DNA from 4 places in the Paenibacillus phoenicis genome. Region 1 is predicted to be linked to each of the others. Evidence: predicted binding sites of a transcription regulator. Region 1 holds the regulator's gene; each other region holds the start of a gene.
What was found. Region 1 encodes Rex, which represses fermentation and respiration genes when NADH is low (regulators of the CRP and FNR family bind a similar motif). Its sites were predicted from a motif close to TTGTGAAATATTTCACAA; they were not measured.
Positions count from the first base shown of each region.

Region 2: the regulator Rex is predicted to act here: its motif matches at 4,489-4,506, upstream of U9M73_RS00025 (flavocytochrome c).
Region 3: the regulator Rex is predicted to act here: its motif matches at 1,386-1,403, upstream of U9M73_RS16195 (cytochrome ubiquinol oxidase subunit I).
Region 4: the regulator Rex is predicted to act here: its motif matches at 4,595-4,612, upstream of hydE ([FeFe] hydrogenase H-cluster radical SAM maturase HydE).

Region 1 is NZ_JAYERP010000001.1:1,599,295-1,606,555, reverse strand. Features, by position in the region: gene dinG (ATP-dependent DNA helicase DinG) at 1-1,710, shown strand, start outside; gene U9M73_RS07530 (redox-sensing transcriptional repressor Rex) at 1,751-2,395, shown strand; gene U9M73_RS07525 (amidohydrolase) at 2,392-3,690, shown strand; gene U9M73_RS07520 (cell wall elongation regulator TseB-like domain-containing protein) at 3,751-4,236, shown strand; gene U9M73_RS07515 (hypothetical protein) at 4,492-5,025, shown strand; gene U9M73_RS07510 (AAA family ATPase) at 5,018-6,520, shown strand; gene U9M73_RS07505 (3-hydroxyacyl-CoA dehydrogenase family protein) at 6,658-7,261, shown strand, end outside.
Region 2 is NZ_JAYERP010000001.1:2,054-9,314, reverse strand. Features, by position in the region: gene U9M73_RS00040 (GNAT family N-acetyltransferase) at 1-587, opposite strand, end outside; gene U9M73_RS00035 (ABC transporter ATP-binding protein) at 833-2,608, shown strand; gene U9M73_RS00030 (ABC transporter ATP-binding protein) at 2,595-4,373, shown strand; gene U9M73_RS00025 (flavocytochrome c) at 4,592-6,148, shown strand; gene U9M73_RS00020 (hypothetical protein) at 6,292-6,483, shown strand; gene U9M73_RS00015 (DNA alkylation repair protein) at 6,642-7,261, opposite strand, start outside.
Region 3 is NZ_JAYERP010000001.1:3,412,436-3,419,696, forward strand. Features, by position in the region: gene U9M73_RS16195 (cytochrome ubiquinol oxidase subunit I) at 1-1,299, opposite strand, end outside; gene U9M73_RS16200 (nitrous oxide-stimulated promoter family protein) at 1,482-1,616, opposite strand; gene U9M73_RS16205 (hypothetical protein) at 1,603-3,273, opposite strand; gene U9M73_RS16210 (ABC transporter ATP-binding protein) at 3,277-4,065, opposite strand; gene U9M73_RS16215 (catalase) at 4,201-5,664, opposite strand; gene U9M73_RS16220 (aldo/keto reductase) at 5,948-6,781, shown strand; partial or broken gene U9M73_RS16225 (Gfo/Idh/MocA family oxidoreductase) at 6,867-7,019, opposite strand; gene U9M73_RS16230 (DUF4023 family protein) at 7,177-7,261, shown strand, end outside.
Region 4 is NZ_JAYERP010000001.1:3,798,278-3,805,538, forward strand. Features, by position in the region: gene U9M73_RS18055 (polysaccharide biosynthesis protein) at 150-1,805, shown strand; gene yabN (bifunctional methyltransferase/pyrophosphohydrolase YabN) at 1,944-3,440, shown strand; gene U9M73_RS18065 (HU family DNA-binding protein) at 3,636-3,908, shown strand; gene U9M73_RS18070 (RNA-binding S4 domain-containing protein) at 3,908-4,189, shown strand; gene hydE ([FeFe] hydrogenase H-cluster radical SAM maturase HydE) at 4,694-5,752, shown strand; gene U9M73_RS18080 (2-oxoacid:acceptor oxidoreductase family protein) at 5,853-6,845, shown strand; gene U9M73_RS18085 (thiamine pyrophosphate-dependent enzyme) at 6,909-7,261, shown strand, end outside.

The DNA.
Region 1 (7,261 bases):
GTATGGCTTACCCAAACGGAAAGCGGCGATGACGAAGAGCTGAATCTCGGCAATCGCGGCGGTGATTTATGGGAGACGGTGGCCAGTGAGTCGGAATCCTGCTTAGGCCGATCCTGTCCTTGGTTCCGCAAATGCTTCTATCATCGCGCAAAACACGAAGCCGGTGTCGCGGACGTGGTCATTACGAACCACTCTAAGCTGTTTACGGACATCCAGGCGGGGCATCAACTGCTGCCGGGTTACGAGCGGCTGGTTATCGATGAAGCGCATCATTTAGAGGATGTGGCCGGCAAGCATTTGGGGATTCATATGAAGTATTTTACGGTCGTGCATACGCTGACCCGGTTATTTAAAGACAGCAAGACGGGGCAGCTGGCCAACCTTCGCAGCTCGCTTGAAGCGTCGGGCGCGGAGAAAGCCTCAGAATGGTGCTCAGTCATCGACGGAATCTATCCAACGCTGGTGGACGTGAAGGAGAGCTGGGACAAGCTCAGCGAGCTGCTGTTCAGCTTGATGCCTGACCGCAGCGACGCCGCCCCTGGCGATCCCGGGCAATTCGTGTACCGGCTGTTGCCGAATCGAAAACCAAAGGATTGGGAGACGCTGACCGCGCTCGAAAATCAAATTTACGTAGGTCTTGGCGACGTGCTTCGGAAAGGGGAGCGCCTCCTGTCCGAAATCCGAGAAGAGCAGGACGATTATGCAGCGGAGAGCCTGATCACCGATATCAGCGGCTTGTTTAAAGATTTAGCCGGGGAACGGGAAGCGCTGCGCTTCTTCATGAAGCTGGAGAGCGAGGACACCGTCTATTGGATGGAGGCGAACGGGAACTTCCGTAGCCGGTCGCTCCAAATGTATGCGGTGCCGATTGACGTCAGCGCTCAATTGAAGCAATTTTTCTTCGACCGGAAGAAGAGCGTCGTAATGACGTCCGCGACTTTATCGGTGGATAAATCGTTCCAATATATGATCGAGCAGCTTGGCTTGACTGAGGCGGCGGAAGAGGATCGGTTGATCACAGCGATGCTGCCCTCGCCGTTTAACTACCGCGATCAGGCGTTGCTGGTGATCCCGCGCGATTTTCCAAGTGTGAAGGGCAGCGTGGGGGATGACCATTTCATTCATACGCTGGTGCAATCGCTGGCGGATGCCGCGGTGGCGACGCAAGGTCGCATGCTGGTGCTGTTTACATCCTATCGGATGCTCAGGCAGGTGTATGACCCGCTGAAGGAACTGCTCGCAGCGGAGGGAATCACGGTGATCGGACAAGGGATGGACAGCGGCAGCCGCACCAAGCTGACCCGGCGGTTCCAAGGGAACAGCGCATCGGTGCTGCTCGGGACAAGCAGCTTTTGGGAAGGGGTGGATATTCCTGGCGAGGCGCTGACCAGTTTAGCGATCGTACGCTTGCCGTTCCAGCCGCCAAACCACCCGCTGATGGAAGCGAAGAGCGAACGCCTGCAGCGGGAGAAGAAGAATCCATTCATGAAACTGTCCGTCCCGCAAGCGGTTATCCGCTTTAAGCAAGGATTCGGACGACTTGTCCGCTCGTCGCAGGACCGCGGCATCGTGATCGTTTATGATACCCGGATCCTGGAATCTTATTATGGAAAATATTTCTTATACTCTTTGCCCGGACCGAAGATGGAGCATATGCCATTAACTCAGATGGTTCCGCGCATCTCGGAATGGTTAAATCCCGAAGCCTAAGCCGCTTCATAGATCGCATTGAAGAATAGGGGGAACAAGCATGAAGTCAGATAAAATTTCGGACGCTGTCGTCCGCAGACTGCCGGTTTACCTGCGTTTCTTAAATGAACTCAGCCGACGGGAGGTGCCAACGGTGTCCTCCCAGGAGCTCGGACAGAAGCTGGATCTCAATCCGGCGCAAATCCGTAAGGATTTGGCTTATTTCGGCGATTTTGGCCGGAAGGGGATCGGCTACGATGTCGCTTATTTGATTGAAAAAATTCAACAAATTCTCAATCTGGACCAACAGATTAACGTCGCGCTGGTGGGTGCCGGGAATCTGGGGCAAGCCCTTTCGAATTATAATGCGTATTTGAAGGATAATATGAAGATTGTTGCGGTGTTCGACGCTTCACCGGCTAAGATCGGCAAGCAGATCAACAACATCACGATTCAGCCGATCGAAGAGCTGGCGGAAACCGTCCGGGCGAAAAATATCCGCATCGGCATCATCACCGTGCCGGATACGGAGGCGCAACGCGTAGCGGATGAGCTGGTTGCCGCCGGAATCGGTGCGATTCTGAACTTCGCGCCAACGATTCTGAAGGTTCCGCCGGAAGTTCGGATCCATGCGGCTGACTTCACTACTGATTTGCTGAGCTTGGCTTACTACTTGGAAGACGGAAAGGAAACAAGCAACGTATGAGTCGTAAATGGTTAATTAAGAACGGGACGTTTGCCGTCTTAAATGCGGACCGTCCTGTAATTCACGGATATATGCTCGTTGAGGGCGATACGATCAGCTATATTGGCGAAGAGCGCCCGGAAGGCGTGGAAGGCGCCGAAACGTTGGACGGCAAAGGGTTGTTGTTCCTGCCGGGCCTGATCAATACCCATGGCCATGCGGCGATGTCGCTGCTGCGCGGCTATGGGGATGATATGGTGCTGCAAACCTGGCTGCAGGAGAAAATGTGGCCGATGGAAGCCAAATTTACTGCGGCGGATGTGTATGCCGGTACGGCGTTATCTGTGTTGGAAATGCTCAAGGGCGGGACGACGACGTTCCTGGATATGTACGATCACATGGACGAAGTGGCCAAAGTCGTGGAGGAATCGGGTATTCGCGCCGTGTTGATGCGCGGGGCCATCGGGTTGTGCTCCCCGGAAGAGCAAGATCAGAAGCTCAAAGAAGCGATCGCGTTTGCTCAGAACTGGCACGGCAAGGCAGAAGGCCGCATCACCACGATGATGTCGCCGCATGCACCATACACCTGCCCGCCAGCCTTTATCGAGAAATTTGTGCAAGCTGCCCATGATCTCGATTTGCCGATGCACACGCATATGTCGGAGACGCGCGCCGAGGTAGAGCAGAACGTTAACGATTACGGCGTCCGCCCGGTAGAACATTTGCTGAAGCTGGGGATGTTCTCCCGCCCGACCCTGCTTGCCCACGCTGTGCATTTGACGGACGAGGAAATCGACATCTTGGCAGCGCACGGCGTTACCATCTCGCATAACCCAGGCAGTAACCTGAAGCTGGCCAGCGGGGTCGCCCGCATACCAGAACTCCTGAAGAAGGGCGTAGTTGTATCGCTGGGTACCGACGGTCCGGCGAGCAATAATAACCTGGATATGCTGGAGGAGATTCGTTTGGCTGCGCTGATTCATAAAGGCGTATCCGGCGATCCAACGGCGGTTCCTGCGCTGGAAGCTCTGAAAATGGGGACGGAATACGGCGCGAAATCGGTCTTCTTGCAAAATACAGGCAAGCTGGCTGCTGGCATGAAGGCGGATATCATCGCCTTAAATACGGAGCAAGCCCATTTCCTGCCGAGAACGGATTATATCTCCCATACCGTTTATTCCGCTGGCGCCAAAGATGTAGAGCATGTCTGGGTCAACGGTAAGCAGGTAGTCAAGCACGGTGCTTGTCTGACACTGGATGAAGAACGCATCCGCTACGAGGCGCAAGCGGCGTTTGAGGGACTGTTGGCACGATAATGAGCGGCGCGCGGTTTCCTGAAGGAGGCTGCTTGCTTAGGAAGGGAAAGGAAGAGTAGCTTGAGAAAGCGAACGAAATGGATCCTGCTGTCCCTCGTGATTCTGTTGATCGTGCTCCTGGGTCTCCACCGGTTTTATCTATACATTCATGAGGATACGTGGAAAGCCGAAAGAGCCGCTATCCAGCAGGCGAAGCAGGAGACGGATCTCGTCCGGGGCGACAAGGTTTGGAAGTCGGTATGGGATGAAGTTACCTGGGTCGTGCAAGGGGAGGATGCATCCGGCCGCCAAATGATGGTCTGGCTAAGGGAAGGACATGATCCAGAGGTACGCTTGCTGTCCGATGGCAAGTCCGAGAGCCAAATGCGTGAGATCATCAAACAATCGTTGCCGGGTATCCGGGTGGTTCGGCTGCTGCCAGGCATATACAATAACCAATTGGTGTGGCAGCTGTTCTATAAAGAGAAGGACCACCATTATTATCGGTTTTTCAGTTTCACGACCGGCGAAGCTTTGCCGGAAGTGTTCACCCTGCCGAACCGCTGACAGGGGGTCTATGGATCAATCATAAATAAACGGTTTCGTTGTTTAGGCGAAGAGCCTGAATCGCGGAACCGTTTTTATTTTTTGGCTTGAGAAAAAGTAGCATTTCGGGGTAGAACTACTAGCGTTCATTTTTAAATATCTTCACACTTTTCTTCGAAATTTGATATACGATGTGATATACTCATATTTGTAGTTTTGATATACGGGAATATATATCACAGAGTTGATAGTTTATATAGATAAGGGGGGCATCACGTGAAACTGCGTATTGGACCAATTGCTGCAAGCATTGCTATTTCCGCCCTTGTATTATTTGGTGGATGGTTCCTATATCGGCAGTGGGCGATTGAGCGTCCGCTGGAGAATATTGTGAAGAGTGTAGATGGAGTAAATCATGTCGATATGAACGTGAAAGCGGACGAGCTGGAGCTTAAGCTGAATTTAAAGCCGGGGACGGATCTTGGTGCTCTGGTGCGTCAAATTGAGAAGAACGGGGAGAAGCAAATCGGTAGCCGAACTTTGAAGCTGGATATCGAGGATCATTCTTCGCCGGAACTTGACCAGCTGTGGGAAAACGCCATGTTTACCGTTGCTCAGGCTATGGAAAATAAGCAATATACACAAATTACAGCTGCATTGAAACAGATGGAGCAAGAAAACAGCAAGCTGAAAGCTACGGCAGAGATGGATGAGAAGAACGTGTATATCACCTTAACGGACGGACAATACAGCAAATTTATCATTTTGCCGCGTTCGCCGGAACGGATGGGGGTATGGCCAAATGCGTAAATGGATGATTGAAGCCGCGCTTGGCTTTATTCTCGTACTGATCGTGTTTCTGGCAGTGATCGGCGTTAACGTGATTCCGCTCGTTACGGCCATCGTGTTGTTCGGCGCAGTATTTGCAATGCTCAAAATACGCGGCGGCATCACGATTGGAGCTGCCCAGGAACGGAAACGCAAAAAGCGCGGGCCGGCGAAGCTAACCTTCGAGCAGATCGGCGGTCAGGAGAGCGCCAAGCAGGAGCTTCGCGAAGCGCTGGACTTCATGGTGCGCCATGAGGAAATCAGCAAGTTTGGTATCCGGCCGATCAAAGGGATTTTGCTGACCGGGCCTCCCGGAACCGGGAAAACATTGCTGGCCAAAGCGGCGGCGCATTATACGAACGCGGTGTTTGTGGCCGCTTCCGGCAGTGAATTCGTTGAAATGTATGTCGGCGTGGGGGCAAGCCGGATTCGTGATCTGTTTAAGGAAGCCAGAACCCGCGCGGTTAAGGAAAACAAAGAAAACGCGATTATTTTCATTGATGAAATCGAAGTGATCGGCGGTAAGCGGGAAGGCGGACAGCAGCGTGAATACGATCAAACGCTCAACCAGCTGCTTACGGAAATGGACGGCATCTATACGTCCGACACGCCGCGGATCTTGCTGATCGCGGCGACCAACCGCAAGGAGATGCTGGACAGCGCGTTGCTGCGGCCGGGCCGTTTTGACCGGCATATCCAGGTTGATTTGCCAGACAAGAAGGGACGCCGTCATATCCTCGAACTGCATGCAGCCAACAAACCGCTGCGGGAGGACGTTGATTTGGACAAAATCGCCGAAGAATCGTTTGGCTTCTCCGGTGCTCAACTGGAAAGCGTGATGAATGAAGCGGCGATCTATGCGATGCGGGATGGCGTGGATCAAATCACTCAGGAACATTTGTCGGTTGCAATCGATAAAGTGCTGATGGGTGAGCAGACCGACCGGCAGGCCGCCGAGGAGGAGAAGCGCCGCGTGGCCATCCACGAATTGGGCCATGCGATTGCCGCGGAGGTTGTTGCCCCAGGCAGCGTCAGTCAGGTTGCATTAAGCCCGCGCGGAAGAGCGCTGGGGTATGTCCGGCACAATCCGCAGGACGAGAAGTACTTGTACACCAAATCGTATTTGGAAGGTCAAATTATGATCGCCTTGGCCGGAGCAGCCGCAGAAGAAATTTACTACGGCGGGCGCAGCACCGGGTCAAGCAACGATTTCGAGCAGGCGTTAAAGATCGTGCATACGATGATGACGTCGGGACTGACCGAGCTTGGAATCGTGAATATGGACATGGTGACGACCGAGGTGCTGATGAACGAAAATACGCGAATTTTGGAGGATCTTGCCGCCAGAACAAAGCGATTGCTCGAACAGCATTCAGCAGTTTTCGACAAATCCTTAGAGATATTGTTAAAAGAAGAACGTCTCTCCGGCGAGCAATTTCGTTGTCAATTTCGTGACAGCGCCCATTTACCGGCATAATTCATGATGCCGGTTATTTTTTTTTACTTTTTCTTCGTGCTAAGATATTATTATATGTTGGGTGTTAAAAGATGTATGTTTCGACATCTGGAAAACCATATTATGTACAGATGATGAAAGGATGGAGCGAGAGGACCATGAATTACAAACGAATTGGTGTCATCGGCGGCGGCACAATGGGTCAAGGCATCAGTGAAATGCTGGCTGCTAAAGGGCTGGACGTGTTGCTCGTGGAGGAGACAGCCGATAAATTGGATCATGCATATAACATGATCGAGACGAGTCTGGAGAAACAGCTCGAGAAATGGGCGATCACAAAAGCGGAGAAGAAATTGATCTTATCCCGTATTCATAAAGTTACACACTTTGCCGAACTCGGTACCTGCGATATGGTGATCGAGACCATTTCGGAAGATTTGAATGCCAAAAAAGAGGTATTCAAGCAACTGGACCAAGTTTGTCCAAGCAACATTATTTTAGCAAGTAATACATCCACGCTGAGTTTGACCGAGATTGCCGGCGGAACGAAATATCCGGAGCGCGTCATCGGCATGCACTTTATTTATCCTGTTGCCAAAATCAATCTGGTGGAAATCATCCGCGGTCTGAAAACTTCGGATACGACGTTTGAAGAGACGAAGCGGTTCGTTGAAGAGGTCGTGGAGAAACGCGGCATCATGGTATACGAATCTCCGGGCTTTGTAACATCCCGGATTATTTGCGTTATGATCAATGAAGCGC
Region 2 (7,261 bases), 1.6 Mb from region 1:
CGCACCACGTAGTCCTCCACCTGACACAACCATACCATATGGTCTTGCCCCGGCCCCCAGTAATCCTTGGCCACGGCATAAGGCTCACCGAACTTGCGAAGCCACTTCTGCTGCGCCCGCTTGTAGCCGCTGTCGAGGCAGAACCGCTCGATGCCCCGCTCCCGCAGCGCCTTCGCCATCGCCTCGATCAAAGCCGATCCGATGCCTTGTCCTTGATAGGCGGACAGCACGTACAAGCTCCCCAGCTCGCCAACATCGTCCAACGCGTGCTGGGTACATTCCCTGATTTCCTTCCCGCAAGGGCCAAAGGAAATGATGCCGACCACCTCCCGAGCGATCTTCGCAGCGAGGAAAAAGACAGGGCTCTCCACCGCTTGTGGCCCATCCCCGCGTGAATCAAAGCCAGGTGCAGCCCCAAGCGCTGCGTCCACCAGCTGGATTTTCCCCTCAATTTCCTCGCGGATATCTTCTATTAAATGTCCAAGCCCTTCCGCGGCAAACGCCTCTGGAATCGTCTGCTCGAATAACCGGCAGGCTTCCTCTCGATCTTCAGCGGTTAACGGTACGATGACGATATCTTCGACCATGGCAATCCCTCCTTCACTTTTTTTCATATCGGCCTGCAAAATCGGAGCTATTCACTTCATATTCTAAAGATTTTACCGAAATAAAAGCAAAGAGGCGATCCCATCACGAAAACGCTAACCTACGTGACAACACGCTGGAATATGCGGGTTTTACCTGTGAACGGTTGTGGTATAATCACGATGATTTGCGAAAACGGGGTTGCATTTGACAGCTTGCAACAACAAACAGAAACGGGTGATCAGAATTGTTTGAACTCAAATGGCTGTGGCAGAATTTGGAGGGCAACCGGGCCAGATATATCACGGCGCTGGTGCTTTCCGTCGTGGGCTCCTCGCTCATGATTATCAATCCGTACATAGGCCAACGCATTGTCGACACGTTTATCACAGGTGAACATGCGATGGAAAATTTATCGCAGCAACGGGGACTGCTGATCATGCTCTGCTTGGGGATGATTGGTTTCTCTCTGCTGCGGACGGGGCTTGCTTATTTGACGACGATGCAATACGAGCAGGCTTCGCAAAATATGCTGTACAAAGTCCGCATCTACCTCTACAACAAAATCCAAGGCCAGGATATGGAGTACTATGACCATAACCGGACCGGGGACCTCATGACCAAGATGACCGGGGACCTGGACATGGTGCGGCACTCGATGGCGTGGATTATCAAGACGATTATTGAATCGGTGACGATCTTTGTTGCGGCCGTCGCTTATTTTTTCACAATTGATGCTGTGTTGACGCTGTGGCTGCTGATCTTGGCGCCTCCGATCTTCATCGTGGCTTACATCTTCGCGAAAAAGGTCCGTCCAATGTACGTGGATCTGCGCGAGCGGTTGTCCCAACTGAACACGATCACCCAAGAGAACATCTCGGGGAACCGCGTCGTTAAAGCCTTTGCCCGTGAAGAATTTGAAATTGAGAAGTTCACCGACAAGAACATTCACTTCTCAGAAGCGAACAAGAAAGCCGCGCTCGTGTGGCTGGACTACTTCCCGTATCTGGAGACGTTCGCACAAGCGTTTAACGTGATCCTGATGCTGGCTGGCGGATATTTTGTCATGCAGGGACGGATTACCTTCGGGGAATTTTCCGCGTTCTCCGCATTGATCTGGGCCGTATCCAACCCGATGCGCAACATCGGCATTATCATTAACGATATTCAACGTTTCTTCGCCAGCTTAAGTAAAATTGTAGAAATTTATTACGCCAAACCAAAAATCGTAAACGAGCACAAAGCGATCGAAAAGCGCCGTTACGAAGGACGGATCGAATTCAAGCATGTCAGCTTCAAATATGACAGCAATGAAGTGCTTCACGATATCAGCTTCTCGGTGAATCCGGGGGAAACGATCGCCATTATGGGCTCAACCGGTTCGGGCAAAACATCGCTCGTAAACCTGATCCCCCGCTTTTACGACGTATCCGACGGGCAAGTGTTGGTTGACGGCGTGGACGTCCGCGACCTGGAGCTCGATGAGCTCCGCAGCAACATCGGCATCGCGACCCAGGACGTGCTGCTGTTCTCCGATACGATCGACGGAAATATCGCTTACGGCGATCCCGAACTGCCGGAGGAACAAACGAGAGAGTATGCCCGGCTCGCTGCTGCGCATGATTTTATTACGAAAATGCCGGAAGGGTATGACACCATCGTTGGGGAACGCGGCGTCGGCTTATCCGGCGGTCAGAAGCAGCGGATTGCGCTGGCCCGGGCGCTGGCGGTGCGCCGACCGATTCTGATCCTCGACGACACCACCTCCGCGGTTGACTTGGAAACCGAGGAGCATATCCAGAAGAGCTTGCGCGAGCTGAACTTCCCGTGCACGAAGCTGATCATTGCCCAGCGCGTGTCGACCACGGCCGAAGCGGACCGCATTCTGATCCTGGACGGCGGACGGCTGATCGAGGAAGGCACCCATGCGGAATTGCTCGCGAAACGCGGCTATTATTACGATGTATTTATGCTTCAAAATGAAGGGATCGGAAGGACGGTGAGCGCCCATGGCCAGAAATAAGTTCGATGTGGATGAGAATCTGGAGTCTCCTTTTGACATAAAGCACTTCAAACGTGCCATGGTGTACATCCGAAAACAGCAGAAGCCGATGATCATCGCGTTTGTGCTGAGCGCCTTGTCGGCTGCAATCGCGCTGTCGGCGCCGCTCATTATTCAACACGTTGTGGACGTGACGATTCCGGAGAAAGCGTTTGGTGCGCTGGTCGGGTGGTCTGCGCTGATGCTGCTCACGATCGTGGTCAGCGTCGAGCTGGCGACGATCCGCTCCCGGATCATGACCCGGGTCGGCCAGGATATCATCTTCGATATCCGTACGGATCTGTTCAAGCATCTGCAGCAGCTGCCGTTTAAATATTACGACGACCGCCCGCAAGGGAAAATCCTGATCCGCGTCGTCAACTACGTCAACGCCGTATCGGACGTTTTGTCCAACGGGATCATCAACTTTATTTTGGAGATCGTCAATTTGATCTTTATCGCTGTGTTTATGTTTGCGTTGGATGTCCGGTTGTCGTTCGTCACCTTGGCCGGATTGCCGGTGTTCCTCGGCGTTATGCTGCTGATCAAAACCCGGCAGCGCCGGGCATGGCAGGCTGTTTCCAACAAAAGCTCCAACATGAACGCGTATTTGCAGGAGAGCATCAGCGGGATTGGCGTGACGCAAATTTTCTCCCGCGAGAAGCATAACGAAGGCATCTTTACCCGCCTGGCCGGCAACTACCGCAAGGAATGGATGCGGGCGCTTCGCTACAACGCCCTGATCCCGTTCTCCGTCGACAACCTGGCGACGATCGTCACGACGCTGATCTATATGGTTGGCTTGCTTGCGATGGGTCCGGAAGGCGTGACCTTCGGGGTCATCCTTGCGATGAGTAACTATGCGGCCCGCTTCTGGCAACCGATCCTGAACCTGTCCCAGCTGTATAACAACTTCATTAACGCCGTCGCTTATCTGGAACGGATCTTCGAAACGATGGATGAACCGGTGACGGTCAGCGATGTCCCGGGGGCGAAGGCTTTGCCGCCGGTGCAGGGCAACGTCCAATTCAAAGACGTTACGTTTGCTTACGATCCAGGCCTGAACATTCTGGAGCACCTGAACTTCGAGGTAAAAGCCGGGGAAAGCATCGCCCTCGTCGGACCGACGGGCGCGGGCAAGACCACGGTCGTCAACCTCATCTCGCGCTTCTATAATGTGAGCGAAGGCGCGATTCTGATCGATGGTCACGACATCTCTCAAGTGACGTTGAAGTCGCTGCGCAGCCAGATGGGGATAATGCTGCAGGATAGCTTTATTTTCTCGGGTACGATCATGGATAATATCCGATACGGCAAGCTGGACGCCACCGAGGAGGAAGTCATCGCCGCGGCCAAAACGGTCTGCGCGGACGAGTTCATCCGCGAGTTTGAGCAAGGGTACTACACCGAGGTGAACGAACGCGGCTCGAAGCTCTCCCAAGGACAGCGGCAGCTCATCTCGTTCGCCCGGACGCTGCTGGCCGATCCGCGCATTCTGATCCTGGACGAAGCGACCTCCTCGATCGACGCCAAGACGGAGCGCCTGCTTCAGCAAGGCTTAAACGAGCTGCTCAAGGGACGCACCTCGTTCATCATCGCGCACCGGCTGTCGACGGTGAAGAACTGCGACCGCATCATGTATGTCTCCGACAAGGGGATTGCCGAATCCGGCTCGCATGATGAGCTGATGGCCAAACGTGGTCTGTACTACCGCTTGTATACCGCGCAGAAGATGGAAGCTGTATAGATCATGCAAAAATAAAGGCAATTCCGCCAAGCCAATTTAACCTGGCTGACGGAGTTGCCTTTTTGTTTTTACCGGACGCTGGGTACCGGACGCTGGGATATCAAAATTTGTCGAATTGTGAAATGGTTCACTTACTATGGTATGCCCTTATGTTATCCTCTCCAAGGGGAACGAAAGAGAAACAGCACCCCGATATAGACAGAAGTGGAGGGTTTATCATGCAAAAGAAAGTTACAGCAGCACTCATTCTCGTCTTATCCTTGATGCTTGTCATCGCGGGATGCGGCAACAATGGGAATGAGCCTCAGAACCAGGCTCAGGATCAGAACCAGACGCAGGCTGGCGGACAGACGGACAAAGCCAAAGAAAACGAAGCCGAAGCCGTAGCCGGCGCATCCGAAAAAAGCTATACGCCTCACGATCAATTGAAGGACAGCTACGATATCATTATCATCGGCGCAGGCGGTGCTGGCATGACCGCAGCACTCGAAGCGAAAGCCAACGGTATGAACCCCGTTATCTTCGAGAAAATGCCGGTGGCCGGCGGTAACACGACGAAATCGTCCTCCGGCATGAACGCCTCGGAGACGAAATTCCAAAAGGAACAAGGCATTGAAGACAGCAACGACAAGTTCTATGAAGAGACGCTAAAAGGTGGCCACAATACAAATGATACCGAACTGTTGCGTTTCTTCGTTGACCATTCCGCAGGCGCGATCGATTGGCTCGATTCCATTGGCATTCGGTTGAATAACCTCACGATTACGGGCGGCATGAGCGAAAAACGCACGCACCGTCCGGAAGACGGCTCCGCCGTGGGACAATACCTGGTGGACGGCCTGGTCCGAAACGTTGAAGAACAAGGCATTCCGTTGTTCGTCAACGCCAATGTCAAGGAGATTACTCAGCAAGACGGCAAAGTCAACGGCGTGAAGGTGGTCCTGAACGATACCGAAGAAAAAACGATTACCGGCAAAGCCGTCATCGTGGCGACCGGCGGTTACGGGGCCAATCCGGAAATGATCACGCAGTTTAGACCGGACTTAAAGGGATATGTCACGACCAACCAAGCTGGCAGCACCGGCGACGGCATTACGATGATTGAGAAATTGGGCGGCGTTACCGTTGATATGGATCAGATCCAGGTTCACCCGACTGTTCAACAGGAGAAATCTTATCTGATCGGTGAAGCCGTGCGCGGCGAAGGCGCGATCCTTGTTTCCAGCGAAGGCAAGCGTTTCTTTAATGAAATGGACACGCGCGATAAAGTGACCAACGCGATCAATGCCCTGCCTGAGAAGTCCGCCTACCTTGTCTTTGATTTCGGTGTGAAATCCCGAGCTAAAGCGATCCAACAATATGAGAAGATGGGCATTGTACTCCAGGGCGACACGATTGAAGCTTTGGCCGAAAAGATGGGTGTACCGGCAAATGCTTTGGCGCAAACGTTAGAAACTTGGAACGCGGCTGTTCAGAATCAAAATGACGCCGAATTCGGCAGAACCACCGGGATGGATAACGATTTGTCCGGCGCACCGTACTATGCCATCAAAATTGCTCCCGGCATCCACTACACCATGGGCGGCGTGAAAATCAACACCAACACAGAAGTATTGAACAAAGAAGGCAACCCGATCCCAGGTCTGTTTGCCGCTGGCGAAGTTACCGGCGGGTTGCACGGGGATAACCGGATCGGCGGCAACTCCGTGGCCGATATTATCATTTTCGGACGTCAGGCCGGCGTGAAGGCGGCCGAGTTCGTGAAGGCGCAATAAGCTGAACGATCATGAGATAGGGACCCGTCAAGGCTTGGACTCCAAGGAGTTCGAGCTTTGGCGGATTTTCTTTTTTGAGGAAATGATCTTTGGGAATACTAAATAACCACCCACGATACACGAAACCTAAGGAGGTGCCTAAGATGAGCAAAAATGAGGACTACACTCAGCTGCAGCGGGCCAAGGCCAAGGACTCCACCAACGAAGGCCGAAAAGGCGCCTTCATGACGAAAGACGCCTGGAACCAGGACGGCAACCCTGCCGCAGCGACGGACGATTTCGGTCCCGAGATGAAGCCCGAGGACCCGCCGACGTTGAATGGGAAACCGTTGTAGCTCGATTTCACCCGCATCAGGCCCAATTCTGTATGATTTTTCGAATACATTTCGCCGATATCGCCGAATTTAGCCGATTGTATTCGATTTTTCATATAGAATGCACCCGGTGGACTAACGCCCACAGCTACCAGCTCCGTGTCCCCTCCCCGCCAATCTCAACACCGCACATACTTCCGCTTAAAGCCCAGTTGCCCGCGATCCAGCGCTTTTTGAATGCTTTCCGAAGCGTTCAGAATGGCGCTTTTCTTCTTCCCCCGTTTCATCTCGACCGGGCCGATCGCCTGGGCGGTCTCCACCGCTTGAGTGTGGAGTGGCCGGTAAGAAACCCCGACGGTGTAAACAAAGTTATTCATCGCAGACTTCGTACGCTCGGGCGCATCGTGAATCGAGTTCTTCACCGTTTCCAGCATGCCGGCGAACTTGCCCTCGTCAAATTCGCTGTCCGGCCGGCTCCCCAATAGCCAGCAGTAACAGCTCCAACCCGCCGACATCTTCAGCTCGTCCCCGCTGGCGATCCACTGGTCGGCCACCTCCTGGGCGATATCCGCCTCCGCCAAGGTGACGGCAACCACGAAGTCCGACAGCATATAGAAATACGCCCCCTCGATCCAGCGATCAAAATCCGCATGCGTCATCGCCTTCGGATCCGCAATCATCCCCGCAAAATACATCGCATCGTAATTCCCCGTCGCGTAAAGCTCCTCAGCCAAGGGCTGATTGATCTTGATCTGCCGGAACAGCGGCTTCATTTCTCCTGTGGCTACACCAAACAGCG
Region 3 (7,261 bases), 1.8 Mb from region 1:
CACCGCGCCAAGCGCCCCATAAATGAGCGTGAAGGCAATCAGGGAGAACAGAATTTGTCCGCCGGTGACGCTTGGCGATACGCTATCCGCGGTCTGCATCAAGCCAAATACCGTCCATGGCTGACGCCCGATCTCCGTCATAATCCAGCCGGAGGTGTTCGCAATAAACGGCAGCGAAATCGACCACAACATGACACGGTAGAACCAGTTGTTTTTGGGGTTCTCAAGCTTTTTGCGCCATGCCAAATACGTTCCGTACATCCCAAGCACGATCATCAAACAGCCGGCGAGAATCATGATCCGGAAGCTCCAGAAGGTCGTCCGTACCGGAGGAATGTAGTCGCCAGGACCATAAGTTTGTTCATATTCGGCCTGCAGCTCGTGCATGCCTTTAACCTCACCGGAGAACTTACTGTAAGACAGGAAGCTCAGCAGGTAAGGAATTTTGATCTCAAAATTGTTCTTCCCATCGTCCGAATCAATATGGGCATACAGCGTCCAAGGCGCAGGGTCACCCGACTTGCCCCACAGCCCTTCGGAAGCCGCCATTTTCATCGGCTGCGTCTTCACCAGGTACTGCGCTTGTTGGTGACCAAACAACGCCGTGGCGAACGAAGCGATCAAGGCCACGATAATGCCGATCGTAAACGATTTTTTGAAGAACGCCACATCTTGACGTTTCATCAATTTATAAGCGCTGACCCCAGCGATCAAGAAAGCTCCTGTGGCAAAAGCGCCCAACACGGTATGCGGGAATTCCACCCACAATTGCCCGTTGCTGATCAAAGCGAAGAAGTCGTTCATTTCTGCGCGGCCGTTGTTGATCCCGAAACCAACCGGACGTTGCATAAACGAGTTCGCGGCCAAAATCCAGAACGCCGAGACGGTCGTCCCTAAAGCAACTAGCCAAATACACAACAGGTGCACTTTTTTGGACAAACGATCCCAACCGAAGATCCACAGCCCAATAAATGTTGATTCCATAAAGAAGGCAAACAGCGCCTCCACCGCCAGCGGCGCACCAAATACGTCGCCAACAAAGCGAGAGTAATCCGACCAGTTCATCCCGAACTGGAATTCTTGGAGAATCCCCGTCACGACCCCTACCGCAAAGTTGATAAGGAACAGTTTCCCCCAAAACTTGGCCATCCGTTTGTATTCTTCTTTGCCCTTCACGACGTACATCGTTTCCATGATGGCGATCAGCACCACCAGGCCGATGGACAAGGGTACGAAGAAGAAATGGAAAATCGTTGTCACCGCAAACTGAAGGCGAGCAAGCACAATCGGATCCAGCATTTCTTTTCCCCTACTTTCAAATAATTATTATCTAATGTGAATTCTATCACTGATCCATGAAAACGAACGGGGAAAAAGTAATAATTTTGTGACAGAAATCACATGAGAAATGTCACAATTCCGAACATGGCCTGAAACCCGCATCAGATCAACGTTTTTTGAGGGTCGTACAATTTATGACATTACTGTGAATGGCCCTTCTTCACGCCATCGAGGAGGTGCATCAGGGTTAACACCGGGTGCCGCCACAGCATCCGCGGTCCGGCAAAAGCCATCACCCGGCGAATCCGCGGCCCGTTGTTCTTAGTCATTGCCATCCGGTCTTGCCACCTTCTTCGTTCCCTGCGTCCGAAAAGCCAGTCTCCATCCCAGCCATGTCCCTGCGATCATCAGCAGCCCGTAGGCCACAACCCCAAACGGAAGCGACGTTGCAAGCCAATGCAGCAAGCCAAATCCGCCGAGCAGCAGCATCAACCCCATGAAAACAAAGGATTGGTTTTGCTGCCCCGCCGCTTCAAAGGGTTCAGAGAAAGGTAGTCCCTTGCGCATGCATAGGAAACAAAGAATCGCGTAAGCAAACATCGCGAGTCCTGCCACAATCAAGTCAGGGATAATGGACGCTCCGAACAGCACGGCAAAAATCGCCGCCTCCACCACATACAAAGGCAGCATAAGCCGAACCAAGCTCGCCAGCAAGGCCCCTTTGTAAATAGACGCTTCGCTGGTGATCGGGGCGGTCCGGTAGATCCAAGCCGCTTTATATCGGGAGGAGTAACGCAGCATCATGATGAGCGTTGGCAGCATAATCCCGCTAAAATAAATGAACAAATACGAACGGGAACCGGAGATCCCTTCCAAGCCCTGATCGAGTCCGTTCGAGAATAAGAAGATGAAAGGAAACACGATAGAGAAGCCCAGGGAAGGGTACACCTTCAGCTTAAACTCACGCTCCGTTCCCAGCATCGACCAGGTGAAACGGAAAAAGGCGCTCTCCTGCGGCGTGGAGCATAGCCTATCGGAGATTCGGCGCAGCATCTTCCCCGACCGCTGCCCGCTCTTCGCGCTGGGTTCTGCCAGCTTCTGCAGGTTCCGCTCCAACGCCGGCATCAGCTTCAGGTACAGCAGGAACGCGGCCAGCGGAACAACGACGGACAGCACCGCCAGACCGGCATACGTCATACCTTCTCCCGGGTGAAGCAGCGTTTGGAAGGAAGCGCCCACCCATACCGGCGGCACCAGGTACTGCCACCACGCCGGCTTGAAGACGATATCCATCTCCGTGAAGTCGAACAGCCGGACCAACACCTGATAACCTACCGCAATCGTGATTGTCATCCCGATTTGCACGTAATTGATCATATCCTTCAGCTTCTCACCGTCAAAAAACCGCAGCACGACCAAATACAACAGCGCGGTTAACACCACGATCAACAGATCCATCAGGATCAGCTCCAGCAGCATCAGAGCAAAGAACCCGATCCCTTGCCGGAATAATCCGACCGCCAGCGGAATCACCGCAATGGCTCCGGTCAAAAAGAACAAATAAATAAAAATATGTACCGTCTTCGCCATCGTGAGCGTGCGGCGGTTGATCGGCTTCGTCGCCAAAATGCTCCGATCCCGAATATCCAGCAGCACCGAGGAGAAATCGGAGATCATCGAAGTCATGACCATAAACATCATAATGCCGAACAAGATGCTCATCTGAAACAGCAGATTGTCCCCCATCAGCACGAACATCGAGCTAAATCCGCCAAACAGGACGTACAACCACAGCGAGCGCAGAAACTGGTTGCTCTCCGCGGTATCCTGTTTCCGCTTCTGATTTGAACTTTTGGCCAGCGTAGGCTTCCTTCTCGCATCCATCGCCAGCTTTACCTGAACGATTCGGCGCATCACCGAATAATCCACGCCCATCTTCTCGAATGCACCACGGAACCGGTCCAACACTAGCAAGCTCTTCATTTCTTCCATCCGCTACACCTCTTGCACGATCGATACAAGCCGGCTGGCAATATCCTGATGCTCATTAAATCCGGTCAACTGGTTGAAGATCTGTTCCAGCGAACCTTCATGGTTCTGGGCCTTTAACTCGTCAAAGCTGCCGTCGGCCACAATGCGTCCTCCGTCCAGCAGGACGATCCGGCTGCTGATCTTCTCGACCACGTCCATGATATGAGAGGAGTAAAAAATCGCCTTGCCTTGCGACGCCAAGAGAGCAAGCACTTCTTTAACGACCATGACACTGTTGGCGTCAAGCCCGCTCAGCGGCTCGTCCAGGAACAGCACGTCCGGATTATGCAGCAGGCTGGAAATCAGCAGCACCTTTTGCTTCATGCCCTTAGAGAACGTCGAAATTCGGGAGTTAAAAACGTCACCGAGGCCAAATTCCGTCATCATTCGCCGGGATTTCATCTCTGCGTCATCGGCGGATAAGCCGTACAGCTCGCCAATGAAGGTCAAGTATTCACATGCCGTCAACGTATCGTAAAGCTCGGCGATTTCCGGGACGTATCCGATACGCTTCTTGTAGCTAACGTCGCCGTCACCGGGATTTTGGCCAAATACCCGGACCTCGCCTTGATACCCTTCGACCAGGCCTAGCATAATCTTGACGGTCGTGCTCTTGCCCGCCCCGTTGGGCCCGATGTAACCGATAATCTGACCCGGATACACCTCCAAATCCACGCCGTTCAGAACGTGATGTCCCCCATAGCTCATGCGCAAATCCGTCAGCTTAATCACTGGATCCTTTGTTGTCATCATCGATTCAACTCCTTTCTACTGCTCTCATTTTACCATACATTTCCTCACGCCCGCGGCTGAAATCTTCACACAAAAAGGCACCTCCCGATCCCAAAAGGTACGGAAGATGCCTTCTTTATATAAAAGGGATATCGATTATCCCTGAGCATTGGATGGAATAAAGCCACTGATATCTACGCCAAGACCTTGCGCCAGGCGCATGCCGTATTCTTTGTCAGCTCGGAAGAAGTTGCACACCGCGCGCAGCTGAACTTGCTCCGGTGTCTGCTTCAAATCGTTCACCAGGTTGGAGATCAAATGATCCTTCTCCTCAGCCGTAAAGCTCCGGTACAGCTCGCCTGCTTGCGTAAAATCATCTGTTTTGGCGATTCTCTCGCGGCCGATATTTCCGCTGACTGGCACTACGCTGTCACGATAGGCCGGATCTTCCTTCGGGCTGGAGTCGAAGCTGTTCGGCTCGTAATTGATTGGAGACGGATCCTGCTTCACGTTCATGAAGCCGTCCCGCTGATGGTTGCGGACCGGGGCATACGGGCAGTTGATCGGGATTTGCAAATAGTTAGCACCAAGCCGGTAACGCTGGGTATCCGGGTAAGAGAACAACCGGCCTTGCAGCAGCTTATCCTCGGACGGTTCGATGCCAGGTACGAGCACGCTTGGCGAGAACGCCGACTGCTCAACTTCCGCGAAGAAGTTCTGCGGATTACGGTTCAGCGTCATCGTGCCGATTTTGATCAAGGGATAGCTGTCTTCCGGCCATACCTTCGTGGGATCCAGCGGATCGAAGCCCCAACGATCCAGATCCTCCACTGGCATGAGCTGTACATTCAACTCCCACTGCGGGAATTCCCCGCGCGCAATATGGTCGTACAGGTCGCGAGTCGCATGATTGAAATCTCGACCTTGTACTTCTTGAGCTTCCGCCGCCGAGAGGTTCTTTACCCCCTGCTTCGTTTTCCAGGTGTATTTGACGTACGTGATCTTGCCTTCGGCATTGATCCACTTAAATGCATGCACGCCAAAGCCGTCCATCTGGCGGTAATTCGCCGGCGTCCCATAGTCCGAGAACACCCAGGTCATCATATGCGTCGATTCGGTGGACAGAGTCATGAAATCCCAATACCGTGCCGGGTCTTGGATGTTCGTGTCCGGAGCTGGCTTCAGCGAGTGCACCATGTCCGGAAATTTAATCGCGTCGCGGATAAAGAAGACCGGAAGATGGTTACCCACCAAATCGTAGTTGCCTTCCTCCGTATAAAACTTCACCGCAAATCCCCGCGGGTCACGCGCCGTTTCCGGAGAGCCTTGCCCGTGAATGACCGTAGAGAAACGGACGAACACCGGAGTTTCGCGTCCTACCTCCTGCAGGAAATGAGCTTTCGTGAACTCCTTCATGCTGCGCTCGGTAACAAATACCCCATGGGCGCCTGCCCCCCGGGCATGCACGACGCGTTCCGGAATCCGTTCGCGGTCGAAATGGCCCAGCTTCTCCAGCAGATGGTAATCCTCCAACAGTGTAGGGCCGCGCTGCCCTACCGTCCGAGAATTTTGATTATCGCCTACCGGAGCTCCCGTATTCGTTGTCAGCCGGTTATCCATGAAATCATCCCTTTCGATTTATTATTACACTAAGACTTATTCTAAAAACTATAATAAATAGTACCATGCCCCCCCTCTAAACTGCATGAAGGTTCCATGAGGGGTTGATGAAGATTGTTCAGCTGCCTTCTTTTTACCCTCCATTATTGAGAATATGGGAGGACCTGCGTGAGTATGTTAATTCTGTGACATCTGTCGTCTGAAGTCATTTGAAAAATGTACCAATTGATGCTATACTCTCCCTGAAATTAGGAAACATTCACCAAAGAAGGAGCGACGCGTCATGGAATTCATCACTTTAAATAATGGTTTACAGATGCCGCAGCTAGGGTTCGGAGTTTGGCAGGTGCCTGATGAGGAGGCTACGGCCGCAGTCGCCAAGGCGCTGGAGGTAGGTTACACCTCCATCGACACGGCGATGATCTACCGCAACGAGGTGGGGGTCGGCAAGGCGATTAAGCAGTCCGGTATCCCTCGTGAGAAGCTGTTCATCACCACGAAAGTATGGAACAGCGACCAGGGTTACGACAGTACGCTCCGAGCTTATGACGAAAGTCTGGCTAGACTTGGTCTCGATTATGTCGATTTGTACTTGATTCACTGGCCGATGCCAAAAGTCGACCGGTACGTGGAAACCTACAAGGCGTTGGAGAAGCTGTACCGCGATGGACGCGTTAAAGCGATTGGCGTATGCAATTTCGAAATCGAGCATTTGGAGCGTCTGCTGAATGAAACGGAAATTAAGCCGGTGTTGAACCAGGTGGAATGCCATCCGCACCTGACTCAGACCGAATTGAAAGCGTTCTGCGCCAAGCATGATATTTACATCGAAGCCTGGAGCCCGCTGGAGCAAGGCGGTGAGGTGCTGACCGATGCGGTGGTGAAGTCCATCGCCGAAGCCCATGGTAAGACGCCGGCACAGGTTGTCCTCCGCTGGCATCTGCAGAACAATACGATCGTGATCCCGAAATCGGTCACCCCGTCTCGGATTGAGGAGAACTTTAACGTGTTCGACTTCCAGCTGTCGGACGCTGAAATGGAGCAGATTAGCGGCTTGAACCTCAATCGCCGCAAAGGCTCGCATCCGAACGACATGTACGTTGGTAAGCCGGAATAAGGCTTCTGTCCAAATACAAAAACGCGGGTTGCCTGAGCGCTCTCAAGCAAACCCGCGTTTTATTTTTCAAATCTATAACTCGACCGTACATAAACGCTTCTGCCAGCAGGACCCCGGCTTTGTCCGCGGCCGCTGCCATTTCCTCCGCCTTGGCGGCCGTCAACGCCAGCGGCTTCTCGCACAATACATGTTTGCCCGCTTCAGCGGCACGAATCGCCCATTCCTTATGCAAGTGGTTCCGTGGTTGTCCCCTTCATTGTACATGTCCGAAGAAGGCAAGTATAGAGCATCCCGACCTGATGAAAAAGGCATGAACGGGGTATAGTAATCCAGAAGAGTCGGATCTATGTGGATCTGCAACCTACCCTATTTCAAGCAAGGAGACGATCAACCTCATGGAAAATCTGCACGAATTCGTCGAGAAGGTTCACGATCAACAGGAGAAGCAAGCCAAAAACAAAAAGCGCGGGCACGGCAACC
Region 4 (7,261 bases), 2.2 Mb from region 1:
GGCGGACGCCGTCCGTCCGAAACGTAGAGGGATGTGTAAGTTTTTTTGTGTTGGGGCTTAGGAAATGGCGATGGCCTCCGTTTCGTCTTATAATGGAACCTGTTAGCTTAAAAAACATGCTGATGACTGTTAAAGCAAAGTAGGTTGCCATGATGGAAACGAAGGAAAGCCTGTCCTCCAAGCTGCTAAAGGGAGCGGCCGTTCTGAGCGCGGCGGCGCTAATCACCAAGCTGCTGGGAATGCTGCAGAAGATCCCGCTGCAAAATATCGGGGGAGACGGCGTATTCGGCATTTATAATACGGTATACCCTTTGTACACCCTGCTGGTTACGCTCACGACCTCGGGGTTTCAGGCGGCGGTGGCCAAATTTATTGCGGAACGCCAGGCCCCTGGGCTGGAACGGGAGCGGAGCGAGGTGCTGCGACTGGCATCGGCGACGATGCTGGTGTTGGGGGTTGCCTTTGCGGTGCTGCTTTACTTTGGCGCCCCGGTATTATCGCAGCTCATCGGAAGCAGCTTGTTGATTCCGGCTTTTCGCGGCGCGGCGCCTGCGCTGCTGCTCATCCCGGTGGCGGCGGCGCTGCGGGGATATTTTCAGGGACACCAAAATATGACGCCGACCGCGGTCTCCCAGGTGGTGGAGCAGGCCATTCGTGTCACGGTGATGATCGTCCTGCTGCTGGCGTTAAGCCGGCTGGGAGCCGCTGATGCGGATCTTGCCGGAGGGGCACTGGTCGGCTCCTCTGCGGGAGCAGCTGCGGGTCTTGCCGTGATGCTGCTGTATTGGCGGGGCTATACCCGTTCTTCGCTGCAGCGGCGGGAAGCCGGACCATCGGCGGAGGCGGATCAGCCGCTGACTGACGAGAAACGATTGTTGCCTCGGGAAACAAGGGGGCAGCGATGGTCCGCGCTCTTCAAGGTTGCGCTGCCGATCAGCTTGGCCTCGCTTGGGGTGCCGCTGATCAGCCTGGTGGATACGTTCACGCTGCCGCGGCTGCTTTCCGCCCATGGGGAGGAGCTGCAGATCATGGCCCAGGTGGGGATTTACAACCGGGGTATCCCGTTGGTTCAGCTCGTCACGATGCTGGCGACGTCGCTGTCGGTGTTGTTTGTGCCCGCGATGGCCGAGCTGCAGATGAAGGGAGATACCGGGGCGATCCGGCGTCAGGTGCAGCTGGCCTTGCGCTGGTTCTGGCTGATCGGCCTGGCGGCTTCGCTGGGCCTGGCCTTGCTGGCTGCGCCCATCAACGTCATGCTGTACGAGGATGCGGCGGGATCGGCCACCTTGGCTTGGGTGGCCTGGACGGCGGCGCCCGGCGCGCTGGTCGCGGCGACGAGTGCCCTGTTACAGGGCCTCGGCCACGTGCGCGCCCCGGCGCTGCACCTGCTCGCTGCGGCATTGCTCAAGACCGCGTTAAACGCGGTGCTCGTGCCGCAGCTTGGCATCACCGGCGCCGCCATCGCCGGCGTCGCCGCGTACGGCGCAGCAGCGGCGCTGAACGCCGCGCTGCTGCTGCGCCGGGTCCAGCTGCGTCCGCGCCTGCGGGACGCGCTGCTGCGCCCGGCGGCGGCCGCCCTGGCGATGGCCGCCGCGGTGCTGGCGCTGCGCCTCGCCGCCGCCGAGCTGCCCGCAGGCCGCGGGGGGGCCGCGGCCGTGAGCCTGCTCGGCGTGCTGCTTGGCGCAGCCGTGTTCGTCGCAGCCGTGCTGCGCACACGGCTGCTCAGCGCGGCAGAGCTGGGCGCCCTGCCGCGGATCGGCCCGAAGCTGCTGACGCTGCTTCGGAAGCTGCGGCTGCTGCCGTAGCGCTCTGCGCAGCTTGCTGCTTGCCGTTGCAGCGGAACTTACTGCGGTTACCGCCGGATGGCGCAGAAAATTTCAGTTTCGCCGCCAGCAATGGTATAGTAATAACATGCTGAACGGACAGGGAGTGAAAGGCATAACATGAGCGCAACCATTACAGTGGTCGGCCTCGGCTCGGGAGATCCCGACCGGCTGACCTTAGGCAGCCTGAAGCGGCTGCAGGAGGCGGAAGAACGTTACGTCCGGACGAAGGACCATCCGGTGGTGGACTGGCTGGAGCAGACGGGCGTCCAATTTACTTCGTTCGACGAGGTGTATGAAGCGAAGGACGATTTTCCTTCCGTTTATGAGGAGATTGCCTCCAGACTGTTAGCGCGGGCTGAAGCAGGGCGACAGGGAGAGAATATCGTATACGCTGTTCCTGGGCATCCGCTGGTTGCCGAAGCGACGGTGAAGCTGTTGCGGGAACGCTGTCCGGAGCATGGAATCTCGCTCGATATCATCGGCGGGGAGAGCTTCCTGGACGAGGCCTTCGTTCGTCTGGGCTTCGATCCGATCGAAGGGTTCCTCCTGTTAGACGCCTCGGAGGTCCGGGGGGAAGCGATCGATCCGAGACGGCATACATTAATAGGGCAAGTTTATGACCAGATCACTGCTTCGGAAGTCAAGCTGGGGTTAATGGAGCTGCTGCCTGACGATTATCCGGTCGTTGTGGGACATGCCCTTGGGGTGGCGGGACAGGAGCGGATCGAGCGGGTTCCGCTGTTTGAACTGGATCGTATGACCGGCTACGGGAACCTGTCTCTGGTCTATGTGCCGGCCAGCGAGGACGATACGCTTCGCAACCGCAGCTTCCAGCGGCTTCATGAGATCGTGTCGATTTTGCGCAGTCCGGGTGGATGTCCGTGGGATCGCGAGCAGACGCATGAATCGATTCGCAAAAATCTCATCGAAGAAACCTACGAGGTGCTGGAGACGATCGACGACGACGATCCCGACCACATGCGTGAGGAGCTTGGCGATCTGCTGCTGCAAATCATGCTCCATTCCCAGATGGAGGAGGAGACCGGCACTTTTACGGTGTATGATGTCATCCAGGAGCTGAATGAGAAGCTGATTTACCGCCATCCGCATGTCTTCGGCAATTTGAGTGCGGAGGATGCCGAGGCGGCGCTGAACAACTGGGAAGCGATGAAGGCCGAGGAGAAGAAACGCAAAGGCATCCAGCCGGAGCGCCAATCGGTCATCAGCGGGGTGCCGCGTGATTTGCCGGCATTGATGAAGGCATACAAGCTCCAGAAGAAGGCGGCCAAGGCCGGATTCGATTGGGAGGATATCGACGGGGTTTGGTCCAAGCTGGAGGAGGAGATCCGCGAGCTGAAGGAAGCCGTCGCGCAAAAGCAAGATCCTGAGTCGCAGGAGCTGGAGCTGGGCGACGTGCTGTTCTCGGTGGTGAATGCTGCCCGGTACATCGGAGTTGATCCGGAGCAAGCCCTCTCGCGGACGATCCGCAAATTTACGGAGCGGTTCCATTATGTCGAGGAACGGCTTCGCGAACAGGGCAAAACACCTGGCGACAGCACATTAGCCGAAATGGACGCCTTATGGGACGAAGCTAAGTCGAAAGAACGGGAATGATGGGAGAAAAGGACTAAATTTCAGTTTTTTTGAGAAAAAAACAAAAAAAAGTTCCTAAGAGTGCAGGATTTTTCAAATCAAGCAAGAATACTCATACAAAGATAACCATCTGGCGCTGGGTAGGCTTGAAGGCAGGCCTGAAGCCTATAGTGCCAAGGTATCACCTATTTCTTTAATTATTGGGAGGCATTATTAATGAACAAAACAGATCTGATCAACAACATTTCCAGCAAAAGCGGTTTGACGAAAAAAGACGTTGAATCCGTATTGAATGGTTTTCTCGGCGAAATTACCGATGCACTTGCTAGCGGCGACAAAGTTCAACTGATCGGCTTCGGTACATTCGAAACTCGCAAACGCTCCGGTCGTACGGGCCGCAACCCGCAAACCGGCAAAACAATCGAAATCCCAGCTTCCACAGTTCCGGCATTCAAAGCGGGCAACAAACTTAAAGAAGCTGTAAAATAATGCGTCTCGATAAATTCCTGAAGGTATCGCGGCTGATCAAGCGGCGCACCGTGGCGAAGGACGTCTCCGAACAAGGCAGAGTTCTGATCAACGGGCGCGAATCCAAACCGAGCAGTACGGTGAAGGTGGGCGACGAAATTACGGTTCAATTCGGCCAGAAGCTGGTGACCGTGCGCGTCGAACGTCTGGTCGAAACGACTCGTAAGGATGAAGCTGCTTCGATGTATACCTTAATCAAGGAAGAGCCCATCGCAAAAGAGACCGGTCTGGACTGGTCCTGACATAGTGACGCTCAGAGCATGTTCCGTTTCTTCGGGGCATGCTCTTTTTTAACCTCATGAGGTGTAAAAAATATCCTAGCCAAACTGTGAATTCATGATAATATAGTAAATACACTTACTAATGTTTTCGATAAGCACACATCTGCTTCTTAGAGAACACCTCTGAATCAACCTCATGTTTAAATCATCGACGCTGCACATGCGGCACACCTCTACGAAATGAAATCGCGCCTAACGATCAAGCAACTTTCATACTAACGATCGAACAACCAAACGAAGCAGGAAATGAAGAAACAGGCAACAACAAACCAACTAGAGCAGCAGATCCTATCGTCGCTCAGGCTGCAGCTCACTATTCAGAAACCGGGGTGATCCAATCAACGAAGATAATTTAAAACGCTTACAAAGTGAAAATATTCACAACTATTTCGTTCATCATTTTTCACGACAGCCATAGGGTATACCAAGGTCCATAATCCAGTCTATCCAAAGGATGATTGCCTGATGAAACAGCTCGTGCACAAGCTCTATGCGCGGGGAGAGCTCTCCAAGGAGGAGCTCGTCGATCTACTGGAGCATATGGATGTCGAAACGCGCAAGGAGCTCTTCCGATTGGCCCGTCTAAGGCGGGAGCAGGCTTACGGGGACAAGGTGTATATGCGCGGTTTGATTGAATTTTCAAGCTACTGCCGGCGGAACTGCTTGTATTGCGGACTGCGGGCCGGGAATCGCGAAGCGGAGCGTTATCGGCTCAGCCCGGAGGAGATTCTCGAATGCTGCCGGGAAGGATACGAGCTGGGCTTCCGCACGTTTGTGCTCCAAAGCGGGGAGGATCCCTGGTATACGGCCGATCTGCTGGCTGCCTTAATCCGGGAGATCAAAGCGGAGTTTCCGGATGCGGCCATCACCTTATCCATCGGCGAGCGGGAGGCGGAAACTTACCGATGGCTGTATGAAGCGGGGGCGGATCGCTTTTTGATGCGTCATGAAACCGCTTCCCGAAGGTTGTACCAGGCGCTGCATCCTTCAATGTCCTTTGATCACCGGCGCCAATGTTTGGAGACGCTGCAGTCGATCGGCTATCAAGTTGGTGCAGGCTTTATGGTCGGGTTGCCCGGCCAGACCGCGGAGGATTTAGCGGAGGACTTGAACTATCTCCAAACGCTAAACCCAGACATGATTGGCATTGGCCCGTTTATTCCCCATGATCAGACCCCGCTTGGCAATGCGAAGGCCGGATCGCTGGAGGATACACTGGTTATGGTCGCGCTGGCCCGCCTGTTCCTTCCCGAAGCCTTAATTCCCGCGACAACCGCGCTTGGTACGTTACACCCGGAAGGAAGGGAGTTGGCGCTGAAGGTCGGGGCCAATGTGGTCATGCCCAATCTGTCACCCGTTGCCGTCCGCAAGAAATACGCTTTGTACAACAACAAAATCTGCACGGGTGATGAATCCGCCCAGTGCAGGCATTGCCTTGAGCTCCGGATTGAAGCCGCGGGCTTTTCCGTAGATATGGGAAGGGGGGACAGCCTGAAGGCGCTGGCAAGCCGCCGTCATGCTTAGTCATCGTTGCACAGAAGTCGGTTGAGTCAAGAGATGAGGCATTTTTATTTCGTTATTATTCGTGAATTATTTCACAAAAAACGTAGAGGAGACATGGCGAATGAGCATATTGACCAAAACCAATGACCTTGGCTTTTTTGAAATTCGGCTGGAATCTATCGGCGGGCTCGGCGCCAATCTGGCCGGGAAGATGCTGGCGGAATCCGGGGTGCTTGGGCTCGGCCTAAATGGAGCAAGCTTCTCGTCTTATGGTTCGGAGAAGAAGGGCTCCCCGGTGAAGAGCTTTATCCGCTTTTGCGAGCCGGACGTGGAGATCCATGACCACAGCCCAATCGAGGAACCCCACGTCATCGGCGTGTTCCATGAAGCGTTGCACAAGACGGTAAATGTCCTAAGCGGCTTGAAGCCGGACGGAATCGTGTTGGTGAACTCAACCCGCGATTTTGAGGAAATTCGGCGCGACTTGAAGTTCCCTTACGGGACGCTCGCTGTGGTGGACGCGATGGGGATTGCCATTGACGAGCATACGAAGGTGAACACCTCGATGCTGGGGGCGTTGTTCCGGATATGCGATTTTTTGGATCCAGATTCGATGCGCGAAGTGATTCAGCATACATTCCAGAAAAAATACCCGCACTTGGTGGAGCCCAATCTGCGTACGTTCGACCGGGGGTATCATGAGGTGCGCTTCCAGACGATCCCGGCTCCCGAGGGGGTACAAGGGATACAATTCGAACGGCCGCAGCCGCTGCTCGGCTATAAGACGCAGGCGCCGGGCGGCATTATCCGGGCGCAGGGCAACAGCCTGCTGAAGGATTTGAGCGGCTCCCGACAGGGTTTTGTGCCGGAGCTGGATACGGACAGCTGCATCCATTGTGCTAACTGCGACTCGGTTTGTCCCGATCTGTGCTTCGTGTGGGAAGCTGGGGAGGACAAGAAGGGGCGCCCGCAAATGTTCTTGAGCGGAATCGACTACCAATATTGCAAAGGTTGCCTGAAATGCGTGGAAATCTGCCCAACGGGGGCGCTTAGCATGCGTCGGGAGGAACCCGGATATGCCGACAGCCACCGCGTCGCTCACGTCTTTCAGTAGAGGTTTTTTTCCAAGGTCAAGGTATTTTGAACTCGCAGAAGAGCCTAAAGGAGGACTTTATCGATGTCTATAACCGAAGAGAAAATCACGAAAATGACGCTGGCGGAACAAACGACGGCCTTCGAGTCAGGCAATGAAGCGGCAGCCATGGCGGCGGCTCAGATCAATTACCATGTGATGGGGTATTTTCCGATCACGCCGTCCACGGAGATCGCGCAAATACTGGACCAGAAGAAGTCGCAAGGCCTGCATGATATCCAGCTGATTGCAGCGGATGGGGAGCATGGCTCGGCGGGGATCTGTTACGGGGCAGCACTCGCTGGGGCTCGGGTGATCAATGCGACCAGCGCCAACGGGTTCATGTACATGATCGAACAGCTGCCGGTGCAGTCCGGGACGCGGTTCCCGATGGTGCT